Regions from separate parts of the Terribacillus sp. DMT04 genome, predicted to be linked through region 1. Evidence: riboswitches for the same ligand, from Rfam matches in the RefSeq annotation. Region 1 holds a riboswitch; the other holds the start of a gene.
The links. Region 1 has a riboswitch for FMN ahead of ribE (riboflavin synthase). Riboswitches for the same ligand answer to the same signal wherever they lie in the genome.
Positions count from the first base shown of each region.

Region 2: another riboswitch for FMN. It lies ahead of KS242_RS12210 (ECF transporter S component); the one in region 1 lies ahead of ribE (riboflavin synthase).

Region 1 covers NZ_CP077639.1:497,403-501,992, forward strand. The annotation lists gene KS242_RS02720 (MFS transporter) at 1-1,208, opposite strand, end outside; gene KS242_RS02725 (ArsR/SmtB family transcription factor) at 1,214-1,834, opposite strand; FMN riboswitch at 1,990-2,130, shown strand; gene ribE (riboflavin synthase) at 2,427-3,074, shown strand; partial or broken gene ribB (3,4-dihydroxy-2-butanone-4-phosphate synthase) at 3,085-3,699, shown strand; gene ribE (6,7-dimethyl-8-ribityllumazine synthase) at 3,740-4,204, shown strand; gene KS242_RS02745 (alpha/beta fold hydrolase) at 4,278-4,590, shown strand, end outside.
Region 2 covers NZ_CP077639.1:2,311,179-2,315,768, forward strand. The annotation lists gene KS242_RS12200 (hotdog fold thioesterase) at 1-180, shown strand, start outside; gene KS242_RS12205 (TraR/DksA C4-type zinc finger protein) at 197-577, shown strand; gene KS242_RS12210 (ECF transporter S component) at 782-1,366, opposite strand; FMN riboswitch at 1,556-1,702, opposite strand; gene KS242_RS12215 (M20/M25/M40 family metallo-hydrolase) at 1,761-2,819, opposite strand; gene KS242_RS12220 (thioredoxin family protein) at 2,930-3,487, shown strand; gene KS242_RS12225 (phosphotransferase) at 3,888-4,590, opposite strand, start outside.

The DNA of each region.
Region 1 (4,590 bases):
AATGGCCCCAGACTGCGTAATTTCGGGTGAAGCAGCCATGTCACGGAAAGCAGCGCTACACCTATGCCCGCACAGCAAAATACCCAGACAACGGGGATGAAGGTAGCAGCATAGCCGCCGGCCAAGGAACCAATAGGCATGGCGATGGTGCTGAAGCTTGCACTGGCACTCGTAACTCGGCCGATTAGCGAAACAGGGAGCAAAGTCTGTATGATAGTGGCAAAGGTGACATTAATACAGCCGATCGGCACCCAAGCCAGACCGTAAAGGGTGATGCTCAGCCACGTCCATGGAACAAAAGCAGCAGCAGCCCAACTTGCAGAGGCTAATAAGACAGTTACAATTGTTGCTTTTCCGATTGGCAGCTTGCTAAAGGAAGAAGCGAGTAATGCCCCTATTAACGCACCGCAGGACATGGCTGCAAGATAAAAACCATAAACAGCCGCTCCTTGCCGCTCATCTGCAAATGCTGGCATAACTGCCAATGCTGCCCCTATTGCTAAGTTACAAAGAATAGCACCCAGCAGCGTGGCAGCCATAATTGTGCTAAATAAAATAGACAAACCTTCTTTTAATTCTGTAAAGTAGGTGTGCAGCACAGTACGCGTATTTTCAGTATTTTGGGATTGCGCTTTTTGGTGTGGGATTCTAAGGAAGCTGAACAAAAGGAAAGCAATACAAAAAGTGAAAGAATCGATGATGAATAATAAAGCAGCGCCAAAAGCGGCAGTCAGTATGCCGGCAATAGCATTGAAGATTAAATCTACACCTTGGTAAGCAAAAGAGAATAAAGCATTTCCCGAAGGAAGCTCTTCTTTTTTCAAGACCATCGGCAAAGCTTTTACCTCTGTCGGGTAAGCAAAAGCGTCGATGCAAGTTAGTATCGGCATGAGAATGAGAACGAGAGTGACCGATAGGAAATCAAACCAAGCAGCAAGCGGAATCAGCAGAACAAGGACAGCTTGGAGCGCCTGGGTCCACAGCAGGGTCGCGCGTATCGGCCATCGGTCGACGAGCGGACCAATTAAGAATTGCAGCACATTCGGAATTTGTGTCAGAAATCCGGCCAGCCCTGTGTAAAAAGCACTGCCGCTCAGTTCATAGACAAGCCACATGGCAGCAATAAAGTAGATGCTGTCACCAATGTTCGTGACAATTCGACCAGAGAAAAGCAAACCATAGTTTCGTTGTTTCAAGATAGCGTGCATACCTCTTACTCCTCCCCGTTTAAATCTACCTGATCAAATGACGGTTCATCAATTTCAAATCCAAAGGCAGAAAAGTAATAAAGTTTCCCATTTGGGTCTTTTTCGGCTGCATCGCTTTTTTGACGAAGCTCTTGCATCAAATCAAATAAACCTTGCGTGAACGCTTTAAAATCCGCTTCTGTAGCACTAATTTCCCAAATACTGCCGATTGCTTCCCAATCTTTTGGGTCAGTAGATCCAGCAGCTTTAGCAAAAGCAGATTCGGGAGCACTTAGTATCGCTGTTTTCGTTTTATTCGCCATTTGCACAAATAGCTGCCGCGTCGATTCACTCAATGCTTCTGCGTACGGAAGCAAATCTTCTGACGGATAAAACCCTCTGGCTGTCGCTCGATAAAATTTCTGCATAATGCCATTTTTCTCCTCGGTGCGAATAACCTCTATTAAGCTATTTTTCTCTAGTTCTTTCAAGTGGTAATGGATTTTTGGCCGGCTGATTTCAAGCAGGGCAGCAAGCTGCTGCCCGGTATAAGAGGTTTCTACCAGTTTCATAATAATCTCTGCTCGCAGCGGGTCACTAATTGCTTTTAGCTGTTCGTAAGTGGTTAATGCCAATACTTGTTTCATCGGTACACTCCTCTGTAAACAATTTTTAAACGGTCAACTTTATTTTACAGACTCAGTTTACTGATCTTTCCAGATAGAGTCAATATAATTTTCAGATAATTTTCTCTCTGTACAACACGATAAAGAATATGTTAATGTTGTAAGCAATCGAATAGGTTTTCTCTTGGGGCAGGGTGAAATTCCCGACCGGCGGTGATAGGCAGCTTAGCTGTCTTCAGTCCGTGACCCGTTATTATAACGGTGGATTTGGTGAGATTCCAAAGCCGACAGTATAGTCTGGATGGGAAAGAGGAAACGGCGTGCTATCCACATGCCAACATGAGCTTTGTCACATGACAATAGCTTGTTTTCGCTATAATTTTTAAAGCCAAGGCCCCAGAAGCAGTTATTCTGGGGCTTTTTATGTTAGCTAGTATGGTTAATTGGTGTAAGTGAAATGTCTGCTCTTGCCGAAACTATAACAGAGACCACTTATACCCGTACCACCCCCAATAAACCGTCACATTGCCCCGAGACGGTCAAATTCCCATTCGTAGTGACTTATAAATTGGTTTGCCCCTAGTCGGATAAGCAGAAACGAGGAGGAGAATCTGTGTTTACTGGAATCATTCAAGAAGTAGGCAGTATGATTGCTGTGGAAAAACAAGAAGAGGCGATGCAGCTTACGATTGCCAGTGAGAAGCTCACCAAAGATATGCATATTGGCGACAGTATTTCTGTTAACGGTGTGTGCCTCACCGTCACAGCGTTTACCCCGCATAGCTTTCAAGTGGATGTGATGCCCGAAACATTTCGGTCCAGCACGCTGTCCGGTTTGCACAGCTCTGATGCAGTTAATCTGGAGCCCGCGCTGCAGCCTGCAGGCAGAATGGGCGGTCATTTTGTAAGCGGACATGTAGATACAAACGGAATGATTACCAACATTCGCGAAGAAGCAAACGCCCGTTATATCAACATTTCAGTAGGCGAAGGTCTCCAATATTTAATGACAAAAGGATCTATTTCGGTAGATGGTGTGTCCTTAACAGTTTTTGAGGTAGGAGAAGACAATTTTACGATTTCTCTAATTCCCGAGACAAGGCAAGCGACGATTTTAGGAGATAAGCAGGTTGGTGATCATGTGAATCTTGAGTTTGATCAGCTTGCCAAGTATATGGAGCGGCTGCTGAATCATCAGAAAACAGCAGAGCCTGCAGGGATTTCGAGAGAGACTTTGGAACAGAATGGATTTTTAGATTGAGGAGGGCTGCATGGTGAAAACGACCATCGAGCATGCATTGGAATATTTGAAAAGCGGAAAGCCGATTATCGTCACCGATGATGAGAAGCGAGAGAATGAGGGGGATTTGCTCGCATTGGCAGCATACGCCACGCCGGAGACAGTTAATTTCATGGCTTCTGTCGGAAAAGGTCTGATCTGTGCGCCTATTTCCCGGGAAATTGCTGAAAGGTTGGATTTGCCCCCGATGGTAAATGCCAATACAGATCCGCATGGGACAGCATTTACAGTAAGTGTCGATCACAAGGATTCCACAACAGGTATTAGTGCATTTGAACGCGCGCATACAATTGCAAAGCTTGCGGATAACACGAGTAAACCGGCAGATTTCCAGCGACCTGGTCATATCTTTCCGCTTATCGCGAAAACAAACGGCGTTCTGGAGCGACCAGGACATACAGAAGCAGCAGTTGATTTAGCAAAACTAGCAGGAACAGCAGAAGCTGGCTATATTTGCGAGATTATGAAAGAAGATGGCTCTATGGCTCGTATGCCTGATTTAGAAAAGCTAGCAGCTGTGCATAAACTGCCGTTAATCACGATTGAAGATTTAATTGCGTATCGCCAGGGAAATAAAACAAAGGTTTTATAACAGAAAATTTATCGAACAATAAAGGAGCATTCAAATGGTAAACACAATTGAAGGAAATGTAGTAGGTTCAGATTTAAAGATTGGTATTGTTGTAGGCAGATTCAATGAATTTATCACAAGCAAACTGTTAAGCGGTGCTATTGATACATTAAAGCGTCATGGTGTAGACGAAGCGAAAGTAGACGTAGCCTGGGTGCCGGGTGCATTTGAGATTCCGCTAGTAGCAGATAAACTTGCTGGAACTGGAAAATACGACGCAGTTATTACATTAGGTACAGTTATTAAAGGCTCGACACCTCACTTTGATTACGTCAGCAATGAAGTCGCAAAGGGTGTAGCAGGCGCAGCAAATAAAGCGGGCATTCCAATTATCTTTGGTGTGCTAACGACAAACACGATTGAACAAGCAATTGAACGTGCAGGCACAAAAGCGGGTAACAAAGGTGCAGAAGCAGCAGTATCAGCGATCGAAATGGCAAACTTGTTAAAACAAATCTAATTCATTGAGCAGAGGAGATTCTCTGCTCTTTTTTATTTCCGGAAAATAATGTATATTTTGGTGGGGGTGTACTATGCATATACACTATGAAACGGCAGGAAATCAGGCAAAACCGGCATTATTGCTGATACATGGCCTAGGCTGGACGAATAAAATATGGGAACAAGTTTGTGACCAGCTTAAAGAGAATTTTTACATTATTATGATTGATTTACCGGGGCATGGAGAAAGTGAAGAAGCAGATAATTATGATTTTCAAATGATTGCTGATTGTATTCATAACCGAATTTCAACAATACATGTTAATTCGTTATATGTTGCAGGCAGTTCCTTGGGAGCAGCCGCAGCACTTGCATATGCTAGCAAGTACAGCACAAAAGGTGTAC
Region 2 (4,590 bases), 1.6 Mb from region 1:
GGCTTAGAGATTAATGCGAATCATATTCGCAGCGTCCGATCAGGTATCGTGACAGCTGTCGCCACCCCGATTCATATCGGTAAAACGACAATGATTTGGCAAATTAACATCTCGGATGAGAACAGCGACCTGCTCTCTATCGCACGCTGCACGCTAGCTGTAAAAACGAAACGGCAGTAAAGGAGATGGAAAAGTAATGGATAAAAATAAATTGGAAAATTATCGCGAGCAATTGCTTACTATGAAGGAAGAAGCAGAAGGACAAATTGAGGGCAACGACAGTTATAACAGCGCGAAAGAATTCCCAGATGATTCAATCGGTGAAATGTCCACCGTTGCAAACCACCCTGGCGACCTTGGCACAGAGCTGCATGACCGAGAAACAGCACAAACATTAAAAGAGTCCGCTCGTGAACGCTTACGCGATATTGAGGATGCATTGGATCGGATTGAAGAAGGCACATATGGCGTAAGTGAAAAATCCGGCAAGCCGATTCCAGAAGAACGTTTGCAGGCAGAACCGACAGCACGTTTACTAGTCGAAGAACAAGCTGAAGAAGAAGCAAGAAGAGCTTAAAAAAATAAGCATAAGAAAAGGCACCCTCGCAGGGTGCCTTTGTTAATTGCGGCGTGTAAAGCCATGTGGCCACATCCACACGTGTCTAAGACGTGCTTTACCGACTTATGCAATTCAGCTCATCGCTAGACTATTGTAGCACGGACAAGTAGCCTTTGCAACAACTATTTCATCTAATAAAAAAGCTCCCCATCGGGAGCTTTTTTATGCTGCTGCAGAACCAGAACGTTTCCGCTTCGCGAACCATGGTTTCAGTTTTGCAAATAGCGGGACAAACACAATTGCAATAATGATACCTTTAATAAGGTTGAATGGAACAATACCAGCAGTGACTGCTAGCCATTTCGCTTCTGGACTCATGGATGGATAACCTGCGAACATGATATAAAGCGGTAACACGACAAAATAATTCAGTAATCCCATTCCGATTGCCATCACCACCGTACCCGTTGCGAGACCGGAAACGAGCGTACGTTTGCTCGCTTTAAATGTATGATAGAAATATGCAACCGGCAAGACAAACATCATACCTGCCAGAAAGTTAGCTACAACACCTACAGGATCACCCGCTCCTGTAAAGATCAGATATAATAAGTTCTTAATTGCTTCGACTGCAACACCGGCCATTGGTGAAAACAGCAGTGCAGCTAGTAATACCGGCACTTCACTAAAGTCAATCTTCAAATAAGCAGGCAGCATGGGAAGCGGAAAATTGAGCAGCATGAGCACCATGCTAATCGCTCCCATCAGAGCAATTGTAATTGTTTTTGTTAAATTGGATGAACGCATAGTCGTTCTCCTCCTTCATCATATTCATCGATTCTAACTCTTGATGAAGGGGAAGCAGCTTATCTACGTTAAAAAGCCCCGGAGCATAATGCTCTGGGGCTTGGAATATACGCAAATAAGCGGAAGACGTTTCACATACGGAACCCGTACGGAAAGCAAGGATAGCCAAATTGGCATCCCTCTTCTGCTTCGTATCTTCTCCCATCCAGACTTTCACTGTCGGTTCCGGACTTGCACCGGATCAGCCGCAGAACAATTGCCCTGCGGGTCACGGACTTCAGCAGATATTCTGCTGTCACCGTCGGTCGGGAATTACACCCTGCCCCGAAGATAGAATCGATATGGATTTATTATTTTATTATACCTGCTTTCCGCAGATTTGCAACCCCTTTGCTTACAAGTCTAATGGGTTCAGACTTTCTTCACCAGAGAGATTTGTCAGGAATTTTACCAACAAGTCAATTTCCTGCTGAATGACATGCAGGCTGACCGTTTCAACTGGTGAATGCATATAGCGTAAAGGAAGCGAAACAAGTGCGGTTGAAACGCCTTTTCCTGCATAACGCATCTTATCCGCATCCGTGCCTGTATGACGAGGTGTTAATTCATATTGAAGCGGAATAGCCAACTCTTTGGCAGCTTGCTCGAGCAGCTGGTTCGCTTTTCGATTAATAGGTGCTCCCTTAGCCAGAACTGGACCGCCATCCAAGCTGACATCAACAACCTTCCTTTTGTTCACGCCAGGGTGATCCGTTGCAAATGTTACATCACAAGCAATGGCAAGGTCAGGCTGAATACCTGCAGCTGCAAAATAAGCACCTCCCATATTCGTTTCTTCATTCACCGTACTCACCGCATAGACGCCAACATTCACTTTTTCTTCTTTCAGTCTGCGCATTACTTCACCAACAATAAAAGAGCCGGTGCGGTTATCGAGTCCGCGTCCTGTCAGATAGCGATCCATGAGGACAGATGGCTGGCGCTGATACACAATCAAATCACCTACTTGTACATATTGCTCGATTTCTTGCTTAGAAACTGCTCCGCAATCAATATACAAATCTGGAAGCTCAAAATCTCCTTTTACACCGCCAAGATGCATGGCATTTACACCAACAACACCAGGAATGGTCTTGTTATAGCCCAGAACTTGCACGGTCATTCCCAATGCTGATTTAGCGTTAAATCTCCCCATCTCGTCAATACGCAAAAATCCATTATCGTCAATGCCAGTCACAACCATCGCGATTTCATCACAATGACCTGCAAGCAGCACTTTAAAGTCTGCTTCCGGATTCATTACTGCAATGGCATTTCCTGATACATCCGTGCGCATGTCATCTGCGAAAGGCGCGTATTCATTTATCCATTTTTTCTGTATCTCCATCTCATAGCTGGATGGCGACGCTGTACGTAGTAATTCCATTAGAAAATCTTGATTATCTAGCTGCATATCTATCCGCCTTTTTTATGTAGTCTGCTTACACTGTAGCATAAGCGAAGCTTATTTGTTTAGTTTAGCCGACTCCTCGGGTAAACTAAACAGCAGAAAGGATGAGAAATATGACGACATTAAATGAATGGTTTGATAAAGGAATAAGCATTGATGCGTACTTGGACGCGATGCAAACACATAAAGAAAATGCAATGCACATTTATGATCACTATGAACTGCCAGCAGATACGGACTTCTTCAACATACTTCGCACGCAAAAACTGCGGGCGATCATACTAACGGAAGACTGGTGCGGTGATGCAATGCTGAACTTACCGATTTTCTACCATATCGCCCAAGCTGGCGCAATTGAAGTCAGCATTCTCTATCGTGATCAAAATCTGGAATTGATGGATCAGTACTTGACGAATGGAAAAAGCCGGTCGATTCCTATTATTATTTTCATTAACCAGAATGGGGACGAAGTAGCAAAATGGGGACCGCGCGCACCTGAATTGCAAGTGTACATCGATGAATCATTCAGCAGCCTTCCTGACAAAGACGCACCTGAATATGAGGAAAAGCGTGATCAGATGCTTACTTTTATCACGAAATCTTATCGTGATAACAAAGACTTCTGGCAGCGTGTGTATGCAAGCATGAAAAGAGGCTTGCAGGAAGCATAGAAGCTGGGACATAACTGTTTAAGCTATATAAAAATCCAAACAATACTGCAAGCAACAACAGCATTGTTTGGATTATTTGTATTGGAAATTTAGATGAGAGCATCGCTTCGGAAATACACTCCGCTTTCCTGCGGGCGGCTGTGGAGCCTCCTTGTATTTCCTACGCTGATTCTTGTTATGGTGCTCCTTACTAGTGTAGAAAGAATACGTAGACTCCTCGAAAATAAAAAGCGATTTTCTTGTCGGCATCTACTTCAAAAGCCATTCTTGTCCGACGATAACAGTTAAATTTGGAAAGTAGCAGCCGTCTGAGGGCTGCATTAAAAGTATGGATCTAGTCATCGTTCGCTTTTGGAATTAATCTTGTTTTGTCCCTACCTCTTTTGTTTACACACTTATTTTAAGTGGTTATTTGTCTCTCCAGTTCAGCCAGTACATAACTATTCGGGCCTTTTTCTAGCAGCTGATAATACAAACTTAGCTTGGAAAGCATATTAACCCTTTGCCGAATCATATTCTTTTCTTCGCTTTTGTAGCTCGATAACACTAACTCCATAAATTCTGTGCTCACTTGTGCTATTCCAGCAAAATCAATTGCCGGATCACCCATATGCATGTCACTGAAATCCAGTACACCAAGTTTTCGAAAAGGCTGCTCTGCTAATAGATGAGCTGGCCGTAAGTCGCCATGAACGACAGAACTGTAAGTTGGCTGATAGTTACTAAACAGTTTTTCCGTATAGGCCGCCACTCTATTTGGCAGCTTAGGGTAGAAGGTTCTGATTTGATTTAAGAAACGATCATAGTACGTTTTATCTCGTCTTGGCAGTTTAAATGTGACAGATACACGATGCAGCTCGGTCAGAAAGCTTCCCAGCTGGCGAGCAGCCTGCTTTAAATCAGATTTTGACATTCTTGCATGAATAGGACGACCTGGTATGTACGGATAAAGCATCGCTTCTTGTCCGTCTGCAGTTGTACAAACACGCCATGACGGCAGTGCGACCGTTGTTCTTGCCCGCAAATCCTTCAGCAGCTTGCCCTCTTCTTTTGAAATGCTTCGCCTATGTCTTGGCACACGCAGTATCCATCGCTGGTTAATA